Regions from separate parts of the Leclercia sp. W6 genome, predicted to be linked through region 2. Evidence: predicted binding sites of a transcription regulator. Region 2 holds the regulator's gene; the other holds the start of a gene.
What was found. The regulator sigma-54, encoded in region 2, starts transcription at its own class of promoters, with help from an activator protein. The targets are predictions, from matches to a motif close to GTTGGCACANNTTTCGCTNT.
Positions count from the first base shown of each region.

Region 1: a site for sigma-54 is predicted at 11,540-11,559, ahead of glnA (glutamate--ammonia ligase). Genes of this name have one in related genera too.

Region 1 covers NZ_CP031104.1:3,714,779-3,729,505, forward strand. The annotation lists gene DVA43_RS18175 (acyltransferase) at 1-240, opposite strand, end outside; gene polA (DNA polymerase I) at 677-3,469, shown strand; gene yihA (ribosome biogenesis GTP-binding protein YihA/YsxC) at 3,781-4,407, opposite strand; gene yihI (Der GTPase-activating protein YihI) at 4,990-5,502, shown strand; gene hemN (oxygen-independent coproporphyrinogen III oxidase) at 5,691-7,064, shown strand; gene DVA43_RS24580 (YshB family small membrane protein) at 7,138-7,260, opposite strand; gene glnG (nitrogen regulation protein NR(I)) at 7,372-8,784, opposite strand; gene glnL (nitrogen regulation protein NR(II)) at 8,796-9,845, opposite strand; gene glnA (glutamate--ammonia ligase) at 10,033-11,442, opposite strand; gene typA (ribosome-dependent GTPase TypA) at 11,831-13,654, shown strand; gene ompL (porin OmpL) at 13,734-14,420, opposite strand; gene DVA43_RS18235 (MFS transporter) at 14,496-14,727, opposite strand, start outside.
Region 2 covers NZ_CP031104.1:4,214,234-4,228,960, forward strand. The annotation lists gene arcB (aerobic respiration two-component sensor histidine kinase ArcB) at 1-1,906, shown strand, start outside; gene elbB (isoprenoid biosynthesis glyoxalase ElbB) at 2,138-2,791, shown strand; gene mtgA (monofunctional biosynthetic peptidoglycan transglycosylase) at 2,788-3,513, shown strand; gene npr (PTS phosphocarrier protein NPr) at 3,510-3,782, opposite strand; gene rapZ (RNase adapter RapZ) at 3,779-4,633, opposite strand; gene ptsN (PTS IIA-like nitrogen regulatory protein PtsN) at 4,679-5,170, opposite strand; gene hpf (ribosome hibernation promoting factor) at 5,253-5,540, opposite strand; gene rpoN (RNA polymerase factor sigma-54) at 5,563-6,996, opposite strand; gene lptB (LPS export ABC transporter ATP-binding protein) at 7,044-7,769, opposite strand; gene lptA (lipopolysaccharide ABC transporter substrate-binding protein LptA) at 7,776-8,330, opposite strand; gene lptC (LPS export ABC transporter periplasmic protein LptC) at 8,299-8,874, opposite strand; gene kdsC (3-deoxy-manno-octulosonate-8-phosphatase KdsC) at 8,871-9,437, opposite strand; gene kdsD (arabinose-5-phosphate isomerase KdsD) at 9,452-10,438, opposite strand; gene DVA43_RS20710 (calcium/sodium antiporter) at 10,452-11,429, opposite strand; gene mlaF (phospholipid ABC transporter ATP-binding protein MlaF) at 11,658-12,470, shown strand; gene mlaE (lipid asymmetry maintenance ABC transporter permease subunit MlaE) at 12,478-13,260, shown strand; gene mlaD (outer membrane lipid asymmetry maintenance protein MlaD) at 13,265-13,825, shown strand; gene mlaC (phospholipid-binding protein MlaC) at 13,829-14,464, shown strand; gene mlaB (lipid asymmetry maintenance protein MlaB) at 14,464-14,727, shown strand, end outside.

The DNA of each region.
Region 1 (14,727 bases), 500 kb from region 2:
TTCCAGACCCTTAACATCCCATTTCAGATGTGGATTAAGACGCAGAAGCACCGCCAGACCTTCACACCAGCAGTACATCATAACGTTACAGAATGCAGATACGGCACGCCAGACAACGGGGATCGGTAATAGCAGTTTAATTATTCCGGCGATAATGATCGGCACAGAACAGGCGATGGTGACCAGAATAGTTAATGCGATACTTAAGAAGAGGGTGATCGCAGCCAGGAGTCTAGACATGATGAATTTTTTCAGGTGGTTAGCTATGAATGGCGCCTGATAAACAGACGCAGGGCGCTGATTTTACCAGAAAACGGTTAAAGGATGGCGCTTTAACTTGGCGGGAAAGCTGATTTGTATGCGCTGTGGAGAAAAATCCTGTTATGCCGATCCTGCGTGGCTTATATCCACATGGAGTAAATTGTCATCAATCGAAAATATGAGATCGTGATCAAATCACAACCCATTGATTATTAATGTTAATAATTATCTCATCGATCCTCATTAAGCACATTTAATCCAGGTTACAGAAAATATTCACAAACTTATCCACAGTTTTAATTTGCGAGCGATCCTCAGGATCGCAAAATCTTTGGCTGTATTGGCGGTGAAAAACTGATGTTTTCATCCTTCTGTGGCATCCTTTATTCATAAATTACTTAAAGGCACGGACATTATGGTTCAGATCCCCGAAAATCCGCTTATTCTCGTCGACGGCTCGTCTTACCTCTATCGGGCATATCACGCCTTTCCTCCGCTGACTAACAGTGCGGGAGAGCCTACGGGCGCAATGTATGGTGTGCTGAACATGCTGCGTAGCTTGATCATGCAGTATCAGCCAAGCCATGCCGCCGTGGTCTTCGATGCGAAAGGCAAAACTTTCCGGGATGAGCTGTTCGAACATTACAAATCTCATCGTCCGCCGATGCCGGACGATCTGCGCGCGCAAATTGAGCCTCTGCATAAGATGGTAAAAGCGATGGGGCTGCCTTTGATGGCCGTCTCGGGCGTTGAAGCGGACGATGTTATCGGTACGCTGGCGCGTGAAGCTGAGAAAATGGGCCGCCCGGTCCTGATCAGCACCGGCGATAAAGACATGGCTCAGCTGGTCACGCCGGGGATCACCCTGATTAACACCATGACCAATACCATTCTTGGGCCGGAAGAGGTCGTCGCTAAATATGGCGTGCCGCCGGAACTGATCATCGATTTCCTCGCGCTGATGGGTGACTCCTCCGATAACATTCCTGGCGTACCGGGCGTGGGCGAAAAGACGGCCCAGGCGCTGCTGCAAGGTCTGGGCGGGCTGGATACGCTGTATAGCGAGCAGGATAAAATCGCCGGACTGACCTTCCGCGGTGCCAAAACCATGGCCGCTAAGCTTGAGCAGAACAAAGAGGTGGCCTACCTCTCTTATCAGCTGGCAACCATCAAAACAGACGTAGAGCTGGATCTAACCTGTGAACAGCTTGAAGTGCAGCAACCTGCCGTTGAAGAGCTGCTAGGCCTGTTTAAGCAGTACGAGTTCAAACGCTGGATAACCGATGTCGAAGCGGGGAAATGGCTGCAGGCGAAAGGGGCTAAACCGGCGGCTAAGCCAAAGGAGACCCTGGTGATCGATGCAGAAGAGGAGCCGGAAGAAGAAGCCAGCGTGCTCTCTTCTGAGCATTACGAAACCATCCTCGATGAAGCGCAGCTGCAACGCTGGATTGAAAAGCTACAGCAGGCACCGGTATTCGCTTTCGATACCGAAACCGACAGCCTCGATAATGTCTCCGCCAATATGGTGGGTCTCTCCTTTGCCACAGAGCCTGGCGTTGCCGCCTATGTGCCGGTTGCCCACGACTATCTGGACGCGCCTGAACAGATCGCCCGCGAGCGCGTTCTTGAGCTCCTCAAACCGATCCTTGAAGATGAAAAAGCACTCAAGGTGGGGCAAAACCTGAAGTTCGATCGCGGTATCCTGCAGAACTATGGTATTGAGCTGCGCGGCATTGCGTTCGATACCATGCTGGAGTCCTATATCCTCGACAGCGTCGCCGGTCGTCACGATATGGATTCGCTCTCCGACCGCTGGCTGAAGCATAAAACCGTCACCTTTGAGCAGATCGCCGGTAAGGGCAAGAATCAGCTGACCTTTAACCAGATCGCCCTGGAAGAAGCGGGACACTATGCGGCAGAAGATGCTGACGTCACGCTGCAACTGCATTTAAAGATGTGGCCGAAGCTGCAAAAACACGCCGGGCCGCTGAACGTGTTCCAGAATATCGAGATGCCGCTGGTGCCGGTTCTGTCCCGCATCGAGCGCAACGGCGTGAAAATCGATCCGGCTGTGTTGCACAAGCACTCAGAAGAGATCGCCCTGCGCCTGCACGAGCTGGAACAAAAAGCGCATGAGATCGCCGGTGAGCCGTTTAATCTCTCGTCCACTAAACAGCTGCAGACCATCCTGTTTGAAAAGCAGGGTATCAAGCCGCTGAAGAAAACACCGGGCGGGGCGCCTTCCACCTCTGAAGAGGTGCTTGAGGAGCTGGCGCTGGACTATCCTCTGCCGAAAGTGATCCTGCAATACCGTGGGCTGGCAAAGCTGAAATCGACCTACACCGATAAGCTGCCGTTGATGATTAACCCAAAAACGGGCCGCGTACATACCTCTTACCATCAGGCGGTAGCGGCTACCGGGCGACTCTCCTCAACCGATCCTAACCTGCAAAACATTCCGGTGCGTAATGAAGAAGGGCGCCGTATCCGTCAGGCGTTTATTGCGCCAGAGGATTACGTCATTGTCTCTGCTGACTATTCACAGATTGAGCTGCGTATCATGGCGCACCTCTCCCGGGATAAAGGGCTGTTGACCGCCTTTGCGGAAGGGCAGGATATTCACCGGGCCACGGCAGCCGAAGTGTTTGGTATGCCGCTGGAGAGCGTCACCGGGGAACAGCGCCGCAGCGCGAAGGCGATCAACTTTGGCCTTATCTACGGCATGAGCGCCTTTGGCCTCTCCCGCCAGCTCAATATTCCGCGTAAAGAGTCGCAGAAGTATATGGATCTCTATTTCGAGCGCTACCCGGGCGTGCTGCAATATATGGAGAACACGCGCGCCCAGGCGAAAGAAAAAGGCTATGTCGAAACCCTGGAAGGGCGTCGCCTCTATCTGCCGGACATCAAATCCAGCAATGCGGCCCGCCGTGCCGGTGCCGAACGTGCGGCAATAAACGCCCCGATGCAGGGGACGGCGGCAGATATCATTAAACGTGCGATGATCGCCGTTGACGCCTGGCTGGAGAAAGAGCAGCCGCGGGTGCGGATGATCATGCAGGTGCACGATGAACTGGTGTTTGAGGTGCATAAAGACGATCTTGAACCGGTCTCGAAAAAGATCCATGAACTGATGGAAAACAGCGTCAAACTGGATGTGCCGTTGCTGGTGGAAGTCGGTCAGGGAGAAAACTGGGATCAGGCTCACTAACTCTTTCTGGGATATGAACACTTTCTGTAAGTAAGCAACATATCCATGAACGTTTTGTGATGATCATTAGAATTCCCTATGTAAAGAATGAAAAAAAACTACAAAAAGTGCTTTGTCTATAGTCTAAAAAAGGGTAGAGTTATTCGCGTAGGGTACAGAGGTAAGATGTTCTATCTTTCAGACCTTTTACTTCACGTAATCGGATTTGGCTGAATATTTTAGCCGCCCCAGTCAGTAATGACTGGGGCGTTTTTTATTGCGGCAAACAAAAGTTCAGCGCAAAAAAAGCGCGGACATCGCCGCGCTCATCATTACTCATCCGCTTCTGACGCGGGTTCCAGCTCGCTGTACCAGATATCCAGTTTCTCACGCAGTTTGTCCACGCCTTGCTTCTTCAGCGAAGAAAACGCCTCTACCTGGATGTCGCCGTTAAACGCAAGCACAGCTTCACGCACCATATTCACCTGCGCTTTACGCGCGCCGCTGGCCAGCTTGTCGGCTTTGGTGAGCAGTACTAATACCTGGATCCCGCTCTCTACAGCCCAGTGGATCATCTGCTGATCGAGATCTTTAAGCGGATGGCGAATATCCATCAGGACGACCAGGCCCTTCAGACACAGGCGTTTTTCCAGGTATTCCCCCAGCGCGCGCTGCCACTTGAGTTTCATCTCTTCCGGAACTTCGGCATAGCCATAGCCTGGTAGGTCAACCAGGCGCTTGCCCGGTGCGACTTCGAACAGGTTAATCAGCTGGGTGCGGCCAGGCGTTTTAGAGGTACGCGCCAGGCTTTTCTGATTGGTCAGGGTATTCAGAGCGCTGGATTTCCCCGCGTTGGACCGGCCAGCAAATGCCACTTCAAGACCCGTATCGGCAGGTAAATGGCGAATATCAGGCGCACTGAGGAGAAAATGCGTCTGGTGATAATTCAGGTTGGTCACGTGGTTGTCTCCAGAAATTCGTAACGTTGGGGGGATTATACCTGAACAGAGAGAAAAGGCTTTTCCCATCGGCAACCCGGCTGTAAGTAAAAACCCTGGGCTTTGTGAGAGATCTGCCATTTTAACTATGGGATATTTAAGAAAAATCGCAGCGCTTTAAAAAATCAAAACGATTAAAATCAAACTATTAACGGTTAGTCTTAGTCTGAAAGTCGCGGAAAATGGCCGTTTGTGGCTTGTGAGTTCAGCCTGAAACGGTAAAGTAGCGTTCAACGGCGAGGATGCCGACAGGAACCGGACTTAAGGACAAGGGTCAGGAGCGCCAGGAGGCGAAGACACAGGAAAGTCAGGAAGACGAACGCCTTGGAGGCGTTAAAAAGGGAAATGGAACCTATCACGGACGGTACCTGCTAAGGGATAGACAGGGTTAGTCGTAAGCAAACAAGGATTGTCAGACCCGTAACGGGTTGTGAGTCAGGAAAAAAGGCGACAGATTGCTCTGTCGCCTTTTTTCTTTGCTTGCTTTCTGCTAGATTTCGCCGCAATTCTATACTCAAGAAAACGACTTAAAGACAAAACACCATGAAAAAACCGACCTCCGCTGCAGGCGCTAAACGTCCTGCTAAAGCACGCCGCAAAACGCGCGAAGAACTGAATCAGGAAGCGCGCGATCGCAAACGCGAGAAAAAACATCGTGGTCATGCTGCGGGTAGCCGCGCGAGTGGCGGTACTTCGGGCGCGTCTGCGAATAACAAGCAGCAGAAAGACCCGCGTATCGGCAGTAAAAAACCGGTTCCATTAGGCGTGACCGATGCCCCGGTCACCAGGCAGCACAAACCGAAGAGCGAGAAACCTATGCTTTCACCGCAGGCTGAGCTGGATTTGCTGGAGAATGATGAGCGCCTGGACGCGCTGCTGGAACGTCTTGAAGAGGGTGAAACCCTGAATGCAGAAGAGCAGTCATGGGTAGATGCCAAACTGGATCGCATCGATGAACTGATGCAGAAGCTTGGCCTCTCTTACGACGATGAAGACGAAGAGGAAGAAGAAGAGAAACAGGAAGATATGATGCGCCTGTTGAAAGGTGGAAACTAACATTTGCACCCGGCAGGTTCTATCGTCCTGCTAATAACCCTTCCGGTTATATGTTATCTGGTGTGGTTATTCGTTAAACTACGGCGGTTGTCGCGGCGACAGAAGTGGCTGCGCACCCGATTCATGGCCCGCACAGGGGGCAGAACGGGCCGCCGTATACGAACGCGACACCAACGGAAGGAGTGAGCATGTCTGTAGCAACCATCGACTGGGATCTGGCCCTGATCCAGAAATATAACTATTCCGGGCCGCGTTATACCTCGTATCCCACTGCGCTGGAATTTTCCGACGCTTTTGGTGATAGCCAATTCCAGCAGGCGGTGGCGCGTTACCCTGACCGCCCGCTCTCTCTGTATGTTCATATCCCGTTCTGCCACAAGCTCTGCTACTTCTGCGGCTGCAATAAGATTGTGACCCGCCAGCAGCATAAAGCGGATCAGTATCTGGATGCGCTTGAGCAGGAGATCCTGCATCGCGCGCCGCAGTTTGCCGGTCGTCACGTCAGCCAGCTCCACTGGGGCGGCGGTACGCCGACCTACCTGAATAAAGCGCAAATCAGCCGTCTGATGACCCTGCTGCGGAACAACTTCCGCTTCAATGGCGATGCTGAAATCTCTATCGAAGTAGACCCGCGGGAAATCGAGCTGGATGTGCTCGATCATCTGCGTGCCGAAGGGTTTAACCGCCTGAGTATGGGCGTGCAGGACTTTAATAAAGAGGTCCAGCGGCTGGTCAACCGTGAGCAGGATGAAGAGTTCATCTTCGCTCTGTTGAACCATGCCCGGGAGATTGGCTTCACCTCCACCAACATCGATCTGATTTATGGCCTGCCGAAGCAGACGCCAGAAAGTTTCGCCTACACGTTGCAGCGCGTGGCGGAACTCAACCCGGACCGCCTGAGCGTCTTCAACTATGCGCATCTGCCGACGCTGTTTGCTGCCCAACGCAAAATCAAAGATGCCGATCTGCCTTCCGCGCAGCAAAAACTGGATATCCTGCAGGAAACCATCACGTCATTGACCCAGACCGGCTACCAGTTCATCGGCATGGATCACTTTGCTCGCCCGGATGACGAGCTGGCGATTGCCCAGCGCGAGGGTGTTCTGCATCGTAACTTCCAGGGCTACACCACCCAGGGCGATACGGATCTGCTGGGGATGGGGGTGTCGGCCATCAGCATGATTGGCGACTGCTATGCGCAGAACCAGAAAGAGCTGAAGCTCTACTACCAGCAGGTGGATGAGACCGGCAATGCGCTGTGGCGCGGCATCGCGTTAACCCGCGACGACTGTATTCGCCGGGACGTGATCAAGGCGCTGATCTGTAACTTCCGTCTCGACTTCAGCGCGGTGGAAGCGCAGTGGGATCTCATTTTTAAAGACTACTTTGTGGAAGACATGAAGCTGTTGGCGCCGCTGGCGAAAGATGGGCTGGTGGAGGTGACGGAGAGTGCGATTGAGGTTACGCCGAAAGGGCGTTTGTTGATTCGTAATATCTGTATGTGCTTCGATGCCTATCTGCGGCAGAAAGCCCGTATGCAGCAGTTCTCGCGGGTGATTTAAGCCGCATTGCCGGGTGGCGGCTTCGCCTTACCCGGCCTACATTTCGCGCTTTGTAGGCCGGGTAAGCGAGGTGCTAGCTAGACAACCCCACCAGCGCCGCACACAGCACAGCTGCAATGGCCGTTTGTGGTGTATGTCCCGCTGCTGCGCTGGCTTCAAGGCCGCCAGACAACAAATTCACGATTGATTCCAGCATGATGACCCCCCATTTTTCCGGGCAAGATCATACTCAACTCATCAGTACAGTAAAGCGCAAAATAGCACCACTTTGCGCTTAATTAACTCTCTTTACACAGGGGGGAGGCGATCACTCCATCCCCAGTTCTTTTAACTTACGCGTCAGGGTATTGCGCCCCCAGCCGAGCAGGCGTGCCGCCTCCTGCTTGTGGCCCTGGGTATGGCGCAGCGCGGTGGTCAGCAGCGTGCGCTCCATTTCGGGCTGCGCCTCGGAGAGCAGGTCCTGATGACCGGAGCGCAGGGCGCGATCGGCCCATTGCGCCAGCAGTGTCGCCCAGCTGTCGGGCAGGCTCTGGCCGGTGCTGCTTTCCGGAACGTGGGTTTCGAAAAGCTCGGGCGGCAGATCCTGAATCAACACTTCCTGGCCGGCGGCCATGACCGTCAGCCAGCGGCAGGTATTTTCCAGCTGACGCACGTTACCCGGCCAGGCCAGACGCGTCAGCGCCGCTTCGGTTTCCGGGTGCAGCAGCTTGGCTTCCACGCCCAGTTCGCGGGCGGCATCCTGCAGGAAATGACGCGCCAGGCGCGGGATATCTTCCCGGCGCTCACGCAGCGGCGGCAGGTGTACGCGAATGACGTTCAGACGGTGGAACAGGTCTTCACGGAATTTGCCCTCCTGGACGCGCAGCTCCAGGTTCTGGTGAGTGGCGGCGATAATACGCACATCCACTTTGACCGGGGCGTAGCCGCCCACGCGGTAAAACTGGCCGTCCGCCAGCACGCGCAGCAGACGTGTCTGAACGTCGAGAGGCATATCGCCGATCTCATCCAGGAACAGCGTCCCGCCGTCGGCCTGCTCAAAGCGGCCCTGACGGATGGTGTTAGCGCCGGTAAAGGCCCCTTTTTCATGACCGAACAGCTCGGACTCAATCAAATCCTTAGGGATCGCCGCCATATTCAGGGCGATAAACGGGGCTTTGACGCGCGGGCTGTGGCGATGCAGGGCATGCGCAACCAGCTCTTTCCCGGTGCCTGACTCGCCGTTAATCAGCACGCTGATGGAGGAGCGTGACAGGCGACCAATGATGCGAAACACATCCTGCATCGCCGGGGCTTCACCAATGATATCGGTGGTAGGGCCGAAAACCGGGGCATTGCGCGGCTGCTGCTGTTCCTGGTAGTGGCTAATGGCGCGTTCAACCAGCGCCACCGCTTCGTCAATATCGAACGGTTTTGGCAGATAATCGAACGCCCCCTGCTGGTAGGCGCTGACGGCGGCATCCAGATCGGAGTGGGCGGTCATTATGATGACCGGAAGCATCGGATGACGCTGCTTAATCTGTTTTAACAGCGCGAGCCCGTCCATTCCCGGCATACGGATATCGGACAGCAGCACATCCGGGGTTTTGGTGGTGAGTGCATCAAGCACATCGGCACCACTCTCAAAAGCGGTGCAGCTTAAACCTGCTCCGGTAAGCGCCCGTTCAAGCACCCAGCGGATGGAGCTATCGTCATCAACTACCCAGACTATCCCTCGTTGCATAACCTAACCCTCTATTTCCTGATTGGCAGGTAAACCGAAAACTCGGTATGACCCGGCCAACTGGTAAATTCAATTTTGCCGGAATGCTGATCTATCAAATTACGGGCAATTGATAAGCCAAGCCCGGTCCCGCCTTCACGGCCGCTGACCATCGGGTAAAACAGCGTGTCCTGTAAATGGGAAGGAATGCCCGGGCCGTTATCTTCCACATCAATGCGGGCCGCCAGACGGTAGCGCGTGCCATGCAGGGTGAGCTGAAAGGCGGTGCGGGTACGCAGAATAATCTCTCCGCCTTCCGCCCCTAATGCCTGCAGGGCGTTGCGCACGATATTCAGTAAAACCTGTTCAATCTGGTCGGGATCGTGCGGCAGTTCCGGCAGGCTGGGATCGTAATCCCGAATCAGCCTGACGTTATCCGGCAGCTCCATCGACACCAGCTTGACGACGCGCTCCGCCACTTTGTGAATGCTTTCGGTGACATGCATTCCGGGTTGCTGCGGTCCCAGCAGGCGATCCACCAGGTTTCGCAGGCGGTCGGCCTGTTCAATGATGACGTTGGTGTATTCCGCCAGCGCCGGGTCGGGCAGGGCTTTAGTGAGCAGCTGCGCCGCGCCGCGCAGGCCGCCGAGCGGATTTTTGATCTCGTGGGCGAGGCCGCGCACCAGATCGCGGGCCGCAATCTGCTGAGCATGCTGGAGCTGCTCCTGACTGAGTCGACGCTGGTTATCCATCGGCGCCATCTCCAGCAGAATAAGCCCTTCAGGCAGCCGCTGTGCGGTCAGCGACAGAATATGCGAACGTCCGTCTATCACCAGCGTCACTTCGTTATCGGTAAAGCCTTGCCCCGCCTGCAGGCTCTCCTGCATCAGGCCGATATTCAGGGAAAAATAACTCAACAGCTCGGGCAGCGGCGCACCAAACAGTTTGCGTGAACTTTGCGCCAGTAACTGCTGGGCCGCGGGATTGGCGTAATGCACCGCCAGATCGTCATCGACCAGTAAAATGCTGTTGATAAGAGAATTGAGGATCTGCCCAGCATCGTGCAGCGTGCCAGTTGCCATTCAGCAGTCTCCTGGAGTTGTTTGCACTATTTTAGTGCAGTATAGCGTTTTTACGGCGAAAAACGCGTCAGATCAGCTTGTTGGCGGTGAAAAAAGCCCATCCGAAGATGGGCTGAAAAGTTTCCACGGCAACAAAAAAACGGCTATCAATCTCGCGCGGAAAAGGCCGCGCGACAGGAATTGAAGATTAGACGCTGTAGTACAGTTCGAACTCAACCGGGTGCGGAGTCATGCGAACGCGGTCGTTCTCTTCCATACGCAGTGCGATGTAAGCATCGATCGCTTCGTCAGTGAACACGCCGCCCGCAGTCAGGAACTCGCGGTCTGCGTCCAGTGCGTTCAGTGCTTCTTCCAGAGAACCGGCAACCTGTGGGATCTCTTTCGCTTCTTCTGGCGGCAGGTCGTACAGGTTTTTGTCCATCGCTTCGCCCGGGTGGATCTTGTTCTTGATACCGTCCAGACCCGCCATCAGCAGTGCTGCGAAGCACAGGTATGGGTTAGCAGCTGGGTCCGGGAAGCGCACTTCGATACGACGTGCTTTCGGAGAAGCTACCACCGGAATACGGATAGAAGCAGAACGGTTACGGGCAGAGTAGGCCAGCATGACTGGCGCTTCGTAGCCTGGGACCAGACGCTTGTAAGAGTTAGTGGTTGGGTTCGCCAGGGCGTTGATCGCTTTAGCGTGTTTGATAACACCACCGATGTAGTGCAGTGCCTGCTCGGACAGACCCGCATACTTGTCGCCAGCGAACAGGTTAGTTCCGTTCTTGGACAGGGACATGTGGCAGTGCATACCGGAACCGTTGTCGCCAAACATTGGTTTTGGCATGAAGGTCGCGGTTTTACCGAAGCGGTGCGCAACGTTGTGAACAACGTATTTGTAGATCTGAATTTCGTCCGCTTTCTTGGTCATGGTGTTGAAACGGGTGGCGATTTCGTTCTGGCCAGCAGTTGCAACTTCATGGTGATGGGCTTCAACAACCAGACCCATCTCTTCCATGATCAGACACATGGTAGAACGGATGTCCTGAGAAGAGTCAACCGGTGGAACCGGGAAGTAACCGCCTTTAACGGCTGGACGGTGACCTTTGTTACCGCCTTCGTATTTGGTGGAGGAGTTCCATGCGCCTTCGATATCATCGATAGCAACGTGGGAACCGGAAGTGGTCGCACCAAAACGGATGTCGTCGAACAGGAAGAACTCTGGCTCTGGCCCGAACAGAACGGTGTCTGCGATGCCGGTGGAGCGCAGGTACTCTTCAGCGCGTTTAGCGATAGAGCGTGGGTCGCGGTCGTAGCCCTGCAGGGTGCCTGGCTCGAGGATATCGCAACGGATGATCAGGGTAGACTCTTCGAAGAACGGGTCAATGAGGGCAGTAGATGCGTCTGGCATCAGAACCATGTCGGATTCGTTGATACCTTTCCAGCCACCAATCGAGGAGCCGTCAAACATTTTGCCTTCTTCAAAGAATTCGGCATTCACCTGATGAGCAGGAATAGTGACGTGCTGTTCTTTACCTTTGGTATCGGTGAAGCGCAGATCAACAAACTTCACTTCATGTTCGTTCAGCATCGTCAAAACGTGTTCAGCGGACATACTTAACTCTCCAGATTGGTCATTGTCGTCGTGGTAACGAGGTCTTCAAATTCTGTATAAGGCAGGCGGTGGTGCCTTTTGTTGCCGTATTTTTTATAAAGCGAAATCTGTGCCAACTTTTAAAACACCCTAAAAAGGCGCTATCATGCGCACCGTAGTGCAAAAGGGCTGCACCACGGTGGTTTTGTTGCACCATTATAGTGCTTCAATGTGAACATTGAGCACCATATTGGTGCAATTTACGTTAAAGTGCCCTTTTACCGCTCCGTGAAAGCGATCACAAAGCATCTCTGCAATACTTGTTTGCGGGGGATGTTTGTGATCCTGTTTTGTAGTGCGATTAATCCGTGTACAATAACGCGCTATTTCTAATGCCTGAGGCAAAGTTGTGATCGAAAATCTGCGTAATATCGCCATCATCGCGCACGTTGACCATGGTAAAACTACCCTGGTTGATAAGCTGCTGCAGCAATCCGGTACGTTCGATGCGCGTGCCGAAACTCAAGAACGCGTGATGGACTCCAACGATTTGGAGAAAGAGCGTGGGATTACCATCCTCGCTAAAAACACCGCGATCAAATGGAATGACTACCGTATCAACATCGTTGATACCCCAGGGCACGCCGACTTCGGTGGTGAAGTTGAGCGCGTGATGTCCATGGTGGATTCCGTGCTGCTGGTGGTTGACGCATTTGACGGCCCAATGCCGCAGACGCGCTTCGTAACCAAAAAAGCATTCGCCCATGGCCTGAAGCCAATCGTGGTAATCAACAAAGTTGACCGTCCTGGCGCGCGTCCTGACTGGGTTGTTGATCAGGTCTTCGACCTGTTCGTTAACCTGGATGCGACCGACGAACAGCTGGACTTCCCGATCGTTTATGCGTCTGCGCTGAACGGTATCGCTGGTCTGGACCACGAAGACATGGCTGAAGACATGACCCCGCTGTACCAGGCGATTGTTGACCATGTTCCGGCACCAAACGTCGATCTCGACGGTACCCTGCAGATGCAGATCTCTCAGCTGGATTACAACAACTACGTTGGTGTAATCGGCATTGGTCGTATCAAGCGCGGTAAAGTGAAGCCAAACCAGCAGGTCACTATCATCGATAGCGAAGGTAAAACCCGTAACGGTAAAGTCGGTAAAGTGCTGACTCACCTGGGCCTTGAGCGTATCGAGAGCGACATTGCGGAAGCTGGCGACATCATCGCTATCACCGGTCTGGGCGAGCTGAACATCTCTGACACCATCTGCGACCCGCAGAATGTGGAAGCGCTGCCAGCGCTGTCTGTTGATGAGCCGACCGTAACCATGTTCTTCAACGTCAACACCTCTCCGTTCTGTGGTAAAGAAGGTAAGTTCGTTACCTCCCGTCAGATCCTTGACCGCCTGAACAAAGAGCTGGTGCACAACGTTGCGCTGCGCGTTGAAGAAACCGAAGATGCTGATGCATTCCGCGTTTCTGGTCGTGGTGAGCTGCACCTGTCTGTTCTGATCGAAAACATGCGTCGTGAAGGTTTCGAAATGGCGGTTTCCCGTCCGAAAGTTATCTTCCGTGAAATCGATGGCCGTAAACAAGAGCCATTCGAGAACGTGACGCTGGACGTTGAAGAGCAGCATCAGGGTTCTGTAATGCAGGCTCTGGGTGAGCGTAAAGGCGACCTGAAAAACATGAATCCAGATGGCAAAGGCCGCGTACGTCTCGACTACGTGATCCCAAGCCGTGGCCTGATCGGCTTCCGTTCTGAGTTCATGACCATGACTTCCGGTACCGGTCTGCTGTACTCCACCTTCAGCCACTACGACGACGTTCGTCCAGGTGAAGTGGGTCAGCGTAACAACGGCGTTCTGATCTCCAACGGTCAGGGTAAAGCGGTTGCGTTCGCCCTGTTCAGCCTGCAGGATCGCGGTAAGCTGTTCCTGGGTCACGGTGCAGAAGTTTACGAAGGCCAGATCATCGGTATTCACAGCCGTTCTAACGACCTGACGGTAAACTGCCTGACCGGTAAGAAATTGACCAACATGCGTGCGTCCGGTACTGACGAAGCAACGGTTCTGGTTCCACCGGTTAAGATGACGCTGGAGCAGGCTCTGGAATTCATCGATGACGACGAACTGGTAGAAGTAACACCACAGTCTATCCGTATCCGTAAACGTCACCTGACTGAAAACGATCGTAAACGTGCAATGCGCGGTTCAAAAGAAGATTAATACAGTCAGTCTGTAGGCCGGGTAAGCGCATGCGCCACCCGGCAGGTAAAAAGCCGCTGAGCGATCAGCGGCTTTTTTATTAGAACGCGTACCGCACGCCCAGACGGATTCGGTACTGCTCGCGGTTGTAATCATTCCATCTGTCCAGCCACTGGAGTTCGAGGTACGGCAGCCAGTTTCTGTCGATCTTATAGCTGAACTTGTTCGTTATTTCCCAGTGGTGATCTTTGCCATTCTTACTGTGGTAATCATTGACCCGCTGGAAAAAGTGCGGCTCAAAGGTGTAGAAAAACGCATCCGTCACTTTAAAATTCCAGTAGTTAGCAAACTCGTGCGTGTCGTTCTTATCCATCTGCCCGTTATAGTCCGGCGTATCGTAATTGTTGTGGTTATAGCGATAGCGGAACGTCAGGTTGAACCCATCCGTAAATTTGTAGTTGGTATCTAAATAAACAGCGCCGCCCGACCCTGCGCTGCTGTCGTTAATTAAACCGCCCGGCTGGAAGGTGAGTTTGTTGGTTGGTTTAAAGAGCGGATACCACCCCTCTATTTCGTTATAGCTGTGCTTAAGCTCATCCCATCTCCCCACGTTATAAGCGTTGGTGAACATCAGCCCCGCGCCCATATCGAAGTTATAGCCAGCTCGCAGGATCACCTCATGTAGCTCGGAGGCCGTATTGTATGCTTCTCGTGTTTCGACATACGCCCCGGCAAATACCGGGCAGGAGACAGACGACACAATCAGTACAGTAATGATTCTTTTCATAACTTATCCATGTATCAGATAAAGAAAGGCCACCCCTCCCGTGGAATGGGAAGGGATTCATGGCCAGATTTATTGTTATAAAGTGACTGCTGACGCTTTATCGTTGGTGGTTATCTCAGGGGTATTCGCTGATGGTTTTTTTCGTTTGGCAATCTCCTCAATAATAAAGGCGAAGCGCGCTTCGTTGAGTTTATAAAAGAGTCCCATCGTGATGGCGGCGATAATCGCCAGGCCGCAGGGCCAGAGAAAAATAAGCTGGCGCAGCCCCAGCAGCGTGCTTGCGCTCTGCACCGCATGGGGCACGTAA
Region 2 (14,727 bases):
TGAACAGACGCAGATCCAGCTTGAGCAGCAGTCTTCGTTCCTGCGCTCTTTCCTTGATGCCTCCCCGGACCTGGTTTTCTACCGCAATGAAGATAAAGAGTTTTCCGGCTGTAACCGGGCGATGGAGTTACTGACCGGTAAGAGCGAAAAACAGCTTATCAATCTGCGCCCGCAGGATGTCTACTCTCCGGAGGCGGCAGCCAAAGTTATCGAAACCGATGAGAAGGTGTTCCGTCACAACGTCTCCCTGACCTACGAGCAGTGGCTCGACTACCCGGACGGGCGCAAAGCCTGCTTCGAAATCCGTAAAGTGCCGTACTACGACCGCGTCGGGAAACGCCACGGGCTGATGGGCTTCGGGCGTGATATTACCGAGCGTAAGCGTTACCAGGATGCGCTGGAGCGCGCCAGCCGGGATAAAACGACCTTTATCTCCACCATCAGCCATGAACTGCGTACTCCGCTTAACGGTATCGTCGGGTTAAGCCGCATTCTGCTCGACACCGAACTGACGGCCGAGCAGGAGAAATATCTTAAAACCATCCATGTCTCGGCGGTCACGCTCGGCAATATCTTCAACGATATTATTGATATGGATAAGATGGAGCGGCGCAAAGTCCAGCTGGATAACCAGCCGGTGGACTTCACCAGCTTCCTGGCCGATCTGGAAAACCTCTCCGGTCTGCAGGCGCAGCAGAAAGGGCTACGCTTTGTGATGGAGCCAACCCTGCCGCTGCCGCATAAGGTGGTGACCGACGGCACGCGCCTGCGCCAGATCCTGTGGAACCTGATCAGCAACGCGGTCAAATTCACCCAGAGTGGTCAGGTGGCGGTTCGCGTGCGCTACGGCGAGGGGGAGATGCTGCACTTCGAGGTGGAAGATTCCGGGATCGGGATCCCGCAGGAGGAGCAGGATAAAATCTTCGCCATGTACTACCAGGTTAAAGACAGCCACGGGGGCAAACCCGCTACCGGGACCGGCATCGGCCTGGCGGTATCGCGCCGTCTGGCGAAGAGCATGGGCGGTGATATCACGGTGACCAGCAATCCTGGGCACGGCTCTGTCTTTAAACTCAGCGTTCGAGCCCCGGCAGTGGCGGAAGAGGTCGAGGACACTTTTGCCCATGACGACATGCCGCTGCCTGCCCTGCATGTGCTGCTGGTGGAAGATATTGAGCTGAACGTGATTGTCGCGCGCTCGGTGCTGGAGAAACTGGGCAGCAGCGTGGACGTCGCCATGACCGGTAAAGCCGCGCTGGAGATGTTCACGCCGGGCGAATATGACCTGGTGCTGCTGGACATTCAGTTGCCGGACATGACCGGGCTGGATATCTCGCGCGAGCTGACGAGCCGTTACGCCAGCGACGAGCTGCCGCCGCTGGTGGCGCTGACCGCCAACGTGCTGAAAGACAAAAAAGAGTACCTGGATGCTGGTATGGACGATGTACTGAGCAAACCGCTGGCGGTACCCGCCTTAACCGCCATGATCAAGAAGTTCTGGGACACCTGTGACGAAGAGGAGAGCACCATGACGAAGGTAGATACAGAGAAAGCGCAGTCTTTGCTGGATATCGACATGCTCGAGCAGTACATCGATCTGGTTGGTCCGAAGTTGATTACCGATGGCCTGGCGATCTTCGAGAAGATGATGCCGGGCTATTTAAACGTGCTCGAGTCAAACCTGACGGCGCGGGATAAGAAAGGCATCGTTGAAGAAGGCCACAAAATCAAAGGTGCGGCTGGATCGGTGGGTTTGCGTCATCTGCAGCAGCTTGGTCAGCAGATTCAGTCTCCGGATTTACCCGCGTGGGAAGATAACGTGGGTGAATGGGTTGAGGAGATGAAGCAGGAGTGGCAGAACGATGTGGCCGTGCTGAAAGCCTGGGTGGAGAGCAGAAAAAAATGACCCCGGTAGACCGGGGTGCGCGAATACTGCGCCAACACCAGGGAAATCTTGGCTGCGCCTGAATAGAAATAGTTTTTTTCGTAAATGGCGTAGCCGGAAACTTTAGGCTGCACGCAGTTAAGATAGCAAATCTTAAATACGTTGTTACATGAATCAGTTAAATGTGTGAAGCATACCGTTTTAATCAGAATCTTTAATGTGCATTTAGCATTTTTCGAGAGGGATCCCTGGATGAAAAAGGTTGGCGTGGTACTGAGCGGGTGTGGTGTTTACGATGGTTCTGAAATTCATGAAGCTGTTTTGACGCTACTGGCTCTGGCGCGTAACGGCGCCGAAGCGGTCTGCTTCGCCCCGGATAAAACCCAGGTAGACGTGATCAACCACCTGACCGGCGAAACGATGGCCGAAAGCCGTAACGTCCTGATTGAGGCCGCGCGGATCGCCCGTGGACAGGTTCGTCCGCTCAGCGAGGCCCGGGCCACCGAGCTGGACGCGCTGATTGTGCCGGGCGGTTTTGGCGCGGCAAAAAACCTGAGCGATTTTGCCGCCCAGGGAAGTGGTTGCCGGGTAGACAGTGATTTAAAAGCGCTGGCGCTGCAGATGCATGAAGCTGGTAAACCGTTGGGCTTTATCTGTATCGCCCCTGCGATGCTGCCAGCCATTTTTGATATGCCGCTGCGCCTGACCATCGGCACGGATATTGATACCGCTGAGGCTATCGAGGATATGGGCGGTGAGCATATCCCCTGTCCGGTGGATGATATTGTGGTCGACGAAGAGAACAGGATCGTCACCACACCCGCTTACATGCTGGCACAAACGATTGCGGAAGCGGCGACGGGCATTGAGAAGCTGGTCACCCGCGTACTGGTACTCGCTGCATGAAGTTAAGACGTCCGAAAGCGGGTTGGTTAAGACGGATCGTCATTCGCATTCTGTTGATAATGGCGGTTTTCTGGGGTGGGGGTATCGCCCTGTTCAGCTTTCTGCCGGTGCCATTTTCAGCGGTGATGGTTGAACGTCAGGTGAGCAACTGGCTGAGCGGTAATTTCAGCTACTTTGCACACTCTGACTGGGTGAGTATGGATGAGATCTCCCCCTGGATGGGGCTCGCCGTGATTGCCGCCGAAGATCAAAAATTCCCTCAGCACTGGGGGTTTGACGTCGGGGCGATCGAGAAGGCGCTAGCGCATAACGAGCGCAACGAGAGCCGTATCCGCGGGGCATCCACGCTTTCTCAGCAGACGGCGAAGAACCTGTTTTTATGGGACGGTCGCAGCTGGGTGAGAAAGGGCTTTGAAGCCGGGCTGACGCTGGGGATCGAAACGGTGTGGAGTAAGAAACGGATCCTGACGGTATACCTCAATATCGCGGAATTTGGCGAAGGGATATTTGGGGTAGAAGCCGCGGCACGGCGCTATTTCAACAAACCAGCAAGCCGTCTGACAGCGTCGGAGGCCGCGCTGCTGGCGGCTGTGTTACCGAACCCGATTCGCTTTAAGGCCAGTGCGCCATCAGGCTATGTACGTAGCCGTCAGGCGTGGATCCTGCGCCAGATGCGCCAGCTCGGTGGGGAAGGATTTATGCAGGCCAATAAGCTGCATTAATCCTCATCAAATCCGGCGTTGAACAGCGCAATGACTGCTGCCAGCGCCTCCACTTCCTGCGGGCCAGTGGCTTCAATTTCAATCTGACGGCCCTTTGCCGAATCCAGCATCAGCAGAGCGATGACGCTGTTGGCTTCGGCTTCGGTGCCTTCGTCGTTACGCAGCAGAACTTCCGCGTCAAATCCCTGCATCAGTTCAAATAACTTCATCGCCGGGCGGGCATGCATGCCCAGCTTGTTGGTGATTTCAACGGTCTGCTTTACGGTCATGTTTTACGTTTTTCCAGCGTACGATGACGGGACTGCACGTTTTTACCGCGCGAGCGGAAATAGTCAGCCAGTTGCTCAGCAATATAGACCGAACGGTGTTTGCCCCCGGTACAGCCAATCGCCACCGTCAGGTAGCTGCGATTGTTTGTCTCCAGCATCGGCAACCAGAGTTCAAGATAGCTGCGCGTCTGATAGATAAAGTTATGCACTTCCGTATGTCTGTCAAGGAAGGCTGCGACCGGCTTATCCAGGCCGGTCATCGGACGCAGCTTCGGATCCCAGTGCGGGTTCGGTAAGAAGCGCACGTCAAACACGTAGTCCGCATCAATAGGAATCCCGTGCTTAAAGCCGAACGATTCAAAGACCATCGTCAGCTCGCGTTCGCGTTTACCCAGCAGACGGGTGCGCAGCATCTCCGCCAGCTCATGGACCGACATCTCTGAGGTATCAACGATCAGATCGGCGCGCGAGCGCAGCGGCTCCAGCAGATCGCTCTCCTGGTCAATGGCACTTTCCAGCGACAGATTTTTACTGGAGAGCGGATGCAAACGGCGGGTGTCACTGTAGCGACGAATCAACGTATTGCGGTCGGCATCAAGGAACAGCAGCTGAGGTGAAAAGGCCTCTGGCAGATTACTCATCGCCTGCTCAAAGATCTCCGGCGATTCAGGCATGTTACGCACGTCGATGCTGACTGCCGCAGAGATCTGCCGATCCGCCAGCGAACGGGCCAGCTCGGGCAGAAGCACCACCGGCAGGTTATCCACGCAGTAAAAGCCCATATCTTCCAGCGCGCGCAGGGCGACCGATTTCCCGGAGCCCGAACGCCCGCTGACGATCATCAGCACCATGTACCGTTTCTCCTCAGGACCACAGATGTTAAAGCCATCACCCGATTACGCCTCATCCTGATTGCCTTCCGTTTCTGTAATAATTTGATAAAGCTCTTCGTCGCTCTGCGCCGCGCGTAAACGACGACAGATGGTTTTATCCGCCAGACGTTTAGCCACCAGCGAGAGCGTATGCAGATGCGTTTTGGTCTGGTCGGCTGGCACCAGCAGGGCAAACAGCAAATCGACCGGCTGGTTATCAATGGCATCGAAGGCGATAGGTGTTTCCAGTTGAACAAACACCCCTACAGCGCGCAGAGTATCCTCTTCCAGTTTGCCATGTGGAATGGCGATGCCGTTACCGATGCCGGTACTGCCCATTTTTTCGCGGGTGAGGATCGCTTCAAAGACCACTTGTGGCGCCAGGCTCAGCTGTTTTGCGGCCAGTTCACTGATGATCTCCAGCGCACGTTTTTTGCTCTGGCAGTGAACGGCACTGCGGGTACATTCCTGATTAAGGACACTGCTCAGTTGTAGAGTGGAATCGTTATTCATCATAATTTCACCTAAGCGCTAACTGTACAAAGGGCCCGTTGTGTTTCACAACAGGCCATCCTGCACCCGTTAACTGCCCGGACAATTAGTGTTGTTTCAGTTTGTCTTTATGTTTGTTTAGCTGTCGTGCCAGCTTGTCAATCAAGCCGTCGATAGCCGCGTACATGTCCTGCCCTTCCGCACTGGCATGGATTTCGCCCCCGTTGACGTGCAAGGTAGCATCCGAGATATGAGTCACTTTTTCCACTTTTAACACAACATAGACCTGGTTGATCCTCTCGAAATACTGCTCGAGCTTAGCGAACTTGGTATTCACAAATTCACGCAGGGATTCAGTGATTTCGACATTGTGTCCTGTGATGTTGAGCTGCATAGTGTCTTCCTTATCGGTTGTGTCAGACCAGTTGTTTACGCTGGTTTGACGGCGGAATGGATAAAGACTCTCGATACTTCGCAACAGTGCGGCGTGCCACCATGATACCTTGTTCGGACAGCATGGTGGTCAACTTACTGTCACTCAGCGGTTTCGCGGGGTTTTCCGCGGCGATCAATTTTTTCACCAGCGCCCGGATGGCTGTCGACGAGGCTTCGCCGCCGCCTTCGGTGTTGACATGGCTGGAGAAAAAATACTTAAGCTCAAAAATACCACGCGGGCTGTGCAGATACTTCTGCGTCGTCACGCGAGAAATGGTCGACTCATGCATCTCGACGGCCTGGGCGATATCCGCCAGCACCATCGGTTTCATAAACTCTTCACCCTGCTCAAAAAACGCCTGCTGCTGCTCGACGATGCAGCGGCTGACGCGCAGCAGTGTATCATTGCGGCTCTCAAGGCTTTTGATCAGCCAGCGGGCTTCCTGCAGATTACTGCGGATAAACTGGTTATCCGAGTCGTTGCGCGAGCTGGTGCACATTGAGGCGTATTGCTGATTGATTTGCAGGCGGGGAATGCTGTCGGAATTCAGCTCGACGGTCCACAGACCGTTATGCTTGCGCACCAGCACATCGGGAATGACATACTCCGGCTCGCTGGTCTGGATAGACTGCCCCGGGCGCGGATCCAGAGACTGAATCAGGTTGACCGCCTCTTTCAGGATCTCCTCTTTCAGCCGCGTGACGCGCATCAGTGAGCGGAAATCGTGGTTGGCAAGCAGATCCAGATGTTCGCTGATGATAAGCCGGGCCTCTTCCAGCCACGGGGTCTCTTTAACAAACTGCGAAAGCTGAATGAGCAAGCAGTCACGGAGATCTCTCGCGGCGACGCCAATCGGGTCAAAGCGCTGAACGCGCTTCAGGACCGCTTCGACCTCTTCGAGCTCAATCTCGTCATCGCCTATGCTCTCCAGAATATCGTCCAGCGACACGGTCAGATAGCCGGTCTCATCCACGGCATCTACAATGGAGGTGGCGATGGCGCGATCGGTATCGGAGAACGGTGTCAGCTCTACCTGCCACATCAGATAATCCTGCAGTGACTGGGTGGTCTCGCCCTGATAGACCGGCAACTCGTCATCCTGGTAGTCTGCGCGTGTACCGGATGGCGTGCCGGCGGTGTAGATCTCATCCCAGCTGGCATCGAGAGGGAGCTCGTCAGGCATCTCTTTTTGCTCAAGGGCATCAACCGTGTCGAGGGTCTCGTTATCCTGGCTTTGTTGCGTTTCTACCTCATCGTGAAGATCGGTTTGCTCGAGCAGGGGGTTACTTTCCAGCGCTTGCTGGAGCTCCTGCTGCAGTTCCAGCGTCGACAGTTGCAACAGACGAATAGCCTGTTGTAACTGCGGCGTCATTGCCAGCTGTTGGCTGAGCCTTAATTGCAAACCTTGCTTCATGTTCAGAGCATTTTTCTCCGTTTACGCGAGTCTTAACTTCTACCCTATCAGAGTCTGAAGTCTTCCCCAAGATACACGCGCTTAACATGATCGTCTTCGAGGATCTGCTGCGGGGTACCGTGGGCGATGAGGTGGCCCTGGCTGACGATATAGGCACGCTCACACACCGCCAGCGTCTCACGTACGTTGTGGTCGGTGATGAGAACCCCGAGGCCACTGTCGCGCAGATGCTCAATAATACGTTTGATATCGATAACCGAAATGGGGTCAACGCCCGCAAACGGTTCATCGAGCAGAATAAATTTCGGATTAGCCGCCAGCGCGCGGGCAATTTCCACACGGCGACGTTCACCACCGGAGAGCGCCTGGCCCATGCTGTCGCGCAGGTGTTCGATATGGAACTCTTCCATCAGCTCGTTGGCGCGATCCTGACGCTGTTCGGCGGTCAGATCATCGCGGATCTGCAGCACCGCCATCAGGTTATCGAAAACGCTCAGGCGACGGAAAATGGATGCTTCCTGCGGCAGATAACCGATCCCGCGGCGCGCACGGGCGTGCAGGGGCAGCAGGCTGATATCTTCTTCATCAATAATGATGTTACCCGCGTCGCGCGGAACAATGCCCACCACCATATAAAAGGTGGTGGTTTTACCTGCACCGTTAGGACCCAACAGGCCGACAATCTCGCCGGAGTTGACGGTCAAACTGACATCTTCCACGACGCGGCGGCCCTTATAGGCTTTGGCGAGATTCTTTGCAGTTAATGTTGCCATAACGAATTAGTTACTCTTTTTCTGTGCCGGGGCCTGATTGCTATTTTTGTCCTGCAGCTGCGATGGAACCAGTACGGTGGTCACGCGTTTGCCTTTCTCGCTGAAGGCCTGCATTTTCTGCTCTTTGACCAGGTAGGTGATTTTGTCGCCCTTGATGTTGCTGTCGAGCTGCTCCAGGTACGCATTACCAGTAAGAACAACGAAATCTTTCGCCAGCTCGTAGTGCATCTGGGAAGCGTGGCCTTTTACCGGCTTGCCGTTATCCTGCATCTGATAGAAGGTGGCCGGGTTGCCGTAGCCATCGATAATCTCTTTCCCGTCCTCACCGCCAGGACGCGTCACCACCACTTTGTCGGCATTAATTTTGATGGTGCCCTGAGTCACGACCACGTTGCCGGTAAAGGTCACTACGTTGCCTTGCATATCGAGTGATTGCGTATCAGATTCGATATGAATCGGCTGCTCGGTATCACCCGTCACAGCAAGCGCAGGCAGGCTAAGGGCCAGCAGGGCGCTGGCTATAACACAATTAAGGCTGAGTTTGTTTGTTTTGAATTTCATAAGAGGTTCTAACCTTTTCAATCAGCTCTGCGTTCTTGCTGCGTAAGTTCCCGCGCATTCTCAGACCGCTGGAATTAAATGTTGTGCCGTATAACGTGACCAGATCCTGCGATGTTACATCCTGAGTCACAAGGTTTATCTGTGCGTTATCGGTCGTGATTTTGCGCAACTGCGCATCTGCGGTCAGCGCATTCACTTCAACATGGCCATACAGATAAAGCATACGGTCATTCGTCAGTTTTGCCCGATCTGCTTTAATCGACCATGTCGGAATTTTATCGGTATCAAACGTGGTCATCACGGGTTGAGTAAACCATGAGACGCCCTGTTCGGAAAAATACTCAACGTGCTGAGCGATAAGGCGGTAATTCAGCGCCCCTTCCGGGCTGTAAACGACGGTATCGCTGTGATCGCTTTTATACGTTGGATCGTTGGTGTTGACCGTCGGCGCTTGTTCGTCGTCCCGGTCAGCGAGATTCACGCCAATCAGTACCAGTACGACAAGCGTTAGCAGAATAATAACCCAACGTCTGGTTTTACTCATATCGATTGCCCTTTGGCCTCATCAAGCTTACCTTTCGCCAGCAGTAACAGGTCGCAGACTTCTCGTACTGCGCCACGGCCACCGTTAATCCGGGTGACATAGTCAGCGCGTGGGATCAAAAGCGGATGGGCATCGGCCACGGCGATGCTAAGTCCCACTTCTGCCATCACTGGCCAGTCAATAAGATCGTCTCCGACATAGGCAACGTTTTCCGGGGCGATGGCAAGTTTACCAAGTAAGTCCCTGAAAGCGACCATCTTATCGGATTGCCCCTGATAGAGATGGGTAATGCCCAGCGTTTCGCACCGATCTTCTACCAGTTTAGCCTTACGTCCGGTGATGATGGCAACTTCTATGCCAGACGTCAGGGCACAGCGAATCCCGTAGCCATCACGCACGTTGAACGCTTTCAGCTCTTCACCATTATTGCCCATGTAAATCAGGCCGTCTGACAGCACGCCATCCACATCCAGGATCAGCAGGCGAATTTTCTCGGCCTGCGACATCATCTGCGCGCTTACCGGGCCATAACAGGTTGCAAGGGATGCACCCGTATTAATCATTGTCTTATCCTTCATTACACTACGCCTGCGCGCAAAAGATCATGCATATGTACCACACCCAGTAACTGGTCGCCATCGGCAACCATAACGGAGGTGATATGACGGGACTGCATCAGGTTCAGTACCTCAACGGCCAGCGTGCCGGGACGCACCCGAATACCGCCTGAGGTCATCACATCGGCAATACCCAGCTTACGGACATCCACACCCATATCGAACACGCGACGGAGATCCCCGTCGGTAAAGATACCCTCAATCTTCATCTGATCGTTGCAGATGACGGTCATCCCCAGGTTTTTACGGGTAATTTCCAGCAGCGCATCGCGCAGGGAGGCCTCTTTACTGACGTGCGGAATTTCATCCCCCGTATGCATAATATCATTTACGCGCAGCAGCAATTTACGTCCCAGCGCACCGCCCGGATGGGAGAGGGCAAAATCTTCGGCGGTAAAGCCGCGCGCTTCAAGCAGGGCGACGGCCAGCGCATCACCCATAACCAGTGCGGCAGTGGTGCTGGAGGTCGGCGCCAGCCCCAGGGGACAGGCTTCTTTTGGCACTTTAACGCACAGGTGGATATCTGCGGCGCGCGCCATGCTGCTCTCCGGACGGCTGGTAATACAGATCAGGGGAACGTGCAGGCGTTTCAGGACCGGGATCAGCGCCAGGATCTCATTCGATTCGCCCGAGTTGGATAACGCAATGACGATATCCTGTGACGAAACCATACCCAGATCGCCATGCGCCGCTTCGCCGGGATGGACGAAAAACGCTTTCGTGCCGGTACTGGCGAAGGTCGCTGCCATTTTACGGCCAATATGGCCGGATTTACCCATCCCCATCACCACGACTTTGCCAGGACAGTGGAAAAGTTTTTCGCACGCCAGGCTAAAGTCCTGATTAATGTATTGATCTAACTGCGCCAGACCTTCACGTTCAATCTCCAGAACCTCTTTTCCTGCTTTCTGAAAGTCAAAACCCGGCTGCAATTCTATTTGCGACATAATGCGTTTCCGTTTACCCAGAGAGAAGCGGCGAGAGCCAGTACAGCATCGCCATCCATACGACAAATCCCACCGTCAGCAGCGCACCGACGCCCTGACCAATCTGCCTTTTTCGCCGCCAGCAGAGCAGGGCGAAGATTACGCTGACTAAGACCATCACCCCGTAATCGCGGCTGAACGCGAGGGGATTAAACGCGCCAGGGGCAATCAGGGCAGGCAGGCCAAGCACGATAGCAACATTAAAAATATTCGAGCCGATGATATTGCCAATCGCCATGTCATCTTCACCCTTACGCGCCCCGGCGATAGCCGTTGCGAGCTCAGGCAAACTGGTACCAATGGCAATCACCGTCAGGCCGATGGTTAACTCGCTCATGGCGAAATAGTTGGCCAGAACCGTAGCGTTATCTACAATCATCTGCGTCGCCATGGGCATGATGATTAACGCCACGCCCAGCCAGAGCAGCGCGACGGGTAAGTTCCCCTCACGCGGCAGCTCTGCCACCTGTTCGCGCGTTAACGTGTCACTGCCTTGCTTTTCTGCCGCCCGGGCAAGCTTCACGATATAAAACAGCCAGATGACCGCCAGCGCCAGCAGAAAAATGCCATCGCTGAGGGTTAACTGCCCGTCATATAACACATAACCCGCCAGCAGGCTGACAATTAACATTAGCGGTAATTCACGCCGCAGAACATCAGAATGCACGCGAAAAGGATGCAGTAGCGCAGCAAGGCCCAGGATGAGCAAGATATTGACGATATTGGAGCCAATAGCCGTTCCTACCGCAAGATCAACCTGATCGTGCATCGAGGCGGCCGCAGAGACGATAATCTCCGGCAGGGAAGTGCCCACGCTGACCACCGTCATCCCAATAATCAGGGGGGGAACACCTAACAAACGGCAGAGGATTGAAGCGGAGAACACCAGACGGTCGGCACTGTAGACCACCAAAAGTAAACCAATTATTAACAGTGCCGTTGCAAGAAGCATCAAAAGTCCTTTCTTCAGGTATACTCGCCGGTCCACTGAGAAAAAATCTCTGCCGCTGCATACTGTCTGTAGATGTAACGAATCCTAATTTTGACTTTATGCGCTGTAAAAGTAAAACAAATGCCAGCTTTCGCTTACCTGCAGAGGTAATATTCTGTAAAAATGTTGGGTTTGCGGCGAAATCAGGCATCAAGCTGATCCTGAACCGGCAACAGAAAGGAAATGTACATGAGCCTGAATGAGGCGAATATAGTCGATGTCCGTGGCGTCAGCTTCACGCGCAGCAGCCGGGTCATTTTTGACAACATCTCTCTCACCGTGCCCCGCGGTAAAATTACCGCCATCATGGGCCCCTCCGGCATTGGTAAAACAACGCTGTTACGCCTGATTGGAGGGCAAATTCCGCCAAGCCAGGGCGAGATCCTTTTTGATGGCGAAAATATTCCGGCAATGTCACGCTCGCGCCTCTATACCGTGCGTAAACGCATGAGCATGCTGTTCCAGTCCGGGGCGCTATTTACTGACATGAATGTCTTCGATAATGTCGCCTACCCGCTGCGTGAGCATACGCAGCTGCCCCCGGCGCTGCTGAAAAGCACCGTGATGATGAAGCTCGAGGCTGTGGGGCTGCGTGGCGCGGCGAAGCTGATGCCTTCCGAACTCTCTGGCGGTATGGCCCGCCGTGCGGCGCTGGCGCGCGCGATTGCGCTGGAACCCGATTTGATCATGTTCGATGAGCCGTTTGTCGGGCAGGACCCAATCACCATGGGCGTGCTGGTCAAACTGATCTCTGAGCTGAACAGCGCGCTGGGCGTAACCTGTATTGTGGTATCTCATGACGTACCGGAAGTGCTGAGCATTGCCGACTACGCCTATATCGTGGCGGATAAAAAAATTGTGGCGCACGGTAGCGCCCAATCATTGCAGACCAACAGCGATGCGCGAGTCCGTCAGTTCCTCGACGGCATTGCAGATGGCCCCGTGCCGTTCCGTTATCCTGCGGGTGATTATCATAAAGATCTATTGGGAATAGGGAGTTAAGCCACTCATGCTGTTAAATGCGTTGGCCGCTCTCGGACACCGTGGCATAAAAACCATCAGGACGTTCGGGCGTGCCGGGTTGATGTTATTCAATGCGCTGGTCGGGAAACCGGAATTCCGCAAACATGCCCCTCTGCTGGTGCGCCAGCTGTATAATGTCGGCGTGCTGTCGATGCTCATTATCATCGTTTCCGGGGTCTTTATCGGGATGGTGCTGGGGCTGCAGGGGTATCTGGTTCTCACCACCTACAGCGCAGAAACCAGCCTCGGAATGCTGGTGGCGCTCTCCCTGCTGCGTGAGCTGGGACCGGTGGTCGCCGCGCTGTTATTCGCAGGACGTGCCGGTTCGGCGCTGACCGCTGAAATCGGCCTGATGCGCGCCACGGAGCAGCTCTCCAGTATGGAGATGATGGCCGTGGATCCGCTGCGTCGGGTCATCTCGCCGCGCTTCTGGGCCGGTATGATTTCGCTGCCGCTGTTAACTATCCTCTTTGTCGCGGTCGGCATCTGGGGCGGTTCGATGGTTGGCGTGCAGTGGAAAGGGATCGATGCCGGTTTCTTCTGGTCAGCGATGCAGGGCGCCGTTGACTGGCGTCTGGATCTGGTTAACTGCCTGATTAAAAGCGCGGTATTTGCTGTGACGATCACCTGGATTGCGCTGTTCAACGGCTACGATGCGATCCCGACGTCTGCCGGTATCAGCCGGGCAACCACACGTACCGTTGTTCATTCGTCGCTGGCCATACTGGCTCTGGATTTTGTGCTCACCGCACTGATGTTTGGGAAATGAGTTCATGCAAACGAAAAAAGTAGAAATTTGGGTTGGCGTATTTGTCCTGCTGGCGCTGCTGGCAGCACTCTTTTTAAGCTTTAAAGTGGCGGACGTAACGACCATCCGCACCGAGCCGACATACCGCATTTATGCCACCTTCGATAACATCGGTGGCCTGAAGAGCCGTTCTCCGGTGCGTATTGGCGGGGTAGTGGTAGGGCGTGTGGCCGATATCACCCTCGATGAGAAAACCTATCTGCCGCGCGTCGCGCTGGATATTGAAGAACGTTACAACCACATCCCGGATACCAGCTCCCTCTCTATCCGTACATCCGGCCTGTTAGGGGAACAATACCTGGCGCTGAACATCGGTTTTGACGATCCCGAACTGGGAACGTCTATCCTTAAGGACGGTGGCGTGATTCAGGATACGAAGTCAGCCATGGTGCTGGAAGATATGATTGGTCAGTTCCTTTACAACAGCAACAGTAAAGGGGGTGACGAGAATCAAGCTGCGCAGACCCCTGCGCAGAGTGACATTACGCCGCCTGTTGGCACGACGAATTCATCTCAGGAGAAGTAATTCATGATTAAACGACTGTTAATGGTTGCCATGCTGATGATTGCCCCTCTGACTGCAGCTAACGCAGCCGATCAGAGCAATCCTTATCAACAGATGAATGAGGCAGCAAAGAAAACCTTCGATCGCCTTAAAAATGAGCAGCCAAAGATCCGCTCCAATCCTGACTATCTGCGTGATGTGGTTGACCAGGAATTGCTGCCCTATGTCCAGGTGAAATATGCCGGTGCGCTGGTGCTGGGCCGTTACTACAAAGACGCAACGCCTGCGCAGCGCGAAGCCTATTTCGCTGCGTTCCGTGAATATCTGAAGCAGGCCTACGGTCAGGCTCTTGCCATGTACCACGGTCAGACGTATCAGATCGCACCGGAGCAGCCGCTGGGTTCTGCGACCATCGTGCCTATCCGCGTGACCATCGTCGATCCGAACGGTCGTCCGCCAGTGCGTCTGGATTTCCAGTGGCGTAAGAATACCCAGAGCGGTAACTGGCAGGCTTACGACATGATTGCCGAAGGCGTCAGCATGATCACCACCAAGCAGAACGAATGGAGCGATCTGCTGCGTACCAAGGGCATTGATGGTCTGACCGCACAGCTGAACAGCATCGCACGTCAGAAAATTACCCTGGAAGGAAACAAGTAATTATGTCGCAGCTGAGCTGGACCCGTGAGGGTGAGACGTTATTACTCTCAGGCGAGTTGGATCAGGATTATCTGAATCCTCTCTGGGATGCGCGGGACGATGCCATGAAGGGAGTTTCCCGAATCGACCTGAGCGGTATCTCTCGTGTGGATACGGCGGGTGTGGCGTTGCTGGTTCATCTGGTCTCAACGGGCAAGCAGCAGGGCATCCCGGTGACGCTTTCGGGCGTCAGCGACAATGTCGTCACCCTGGCCCAGCTCTAT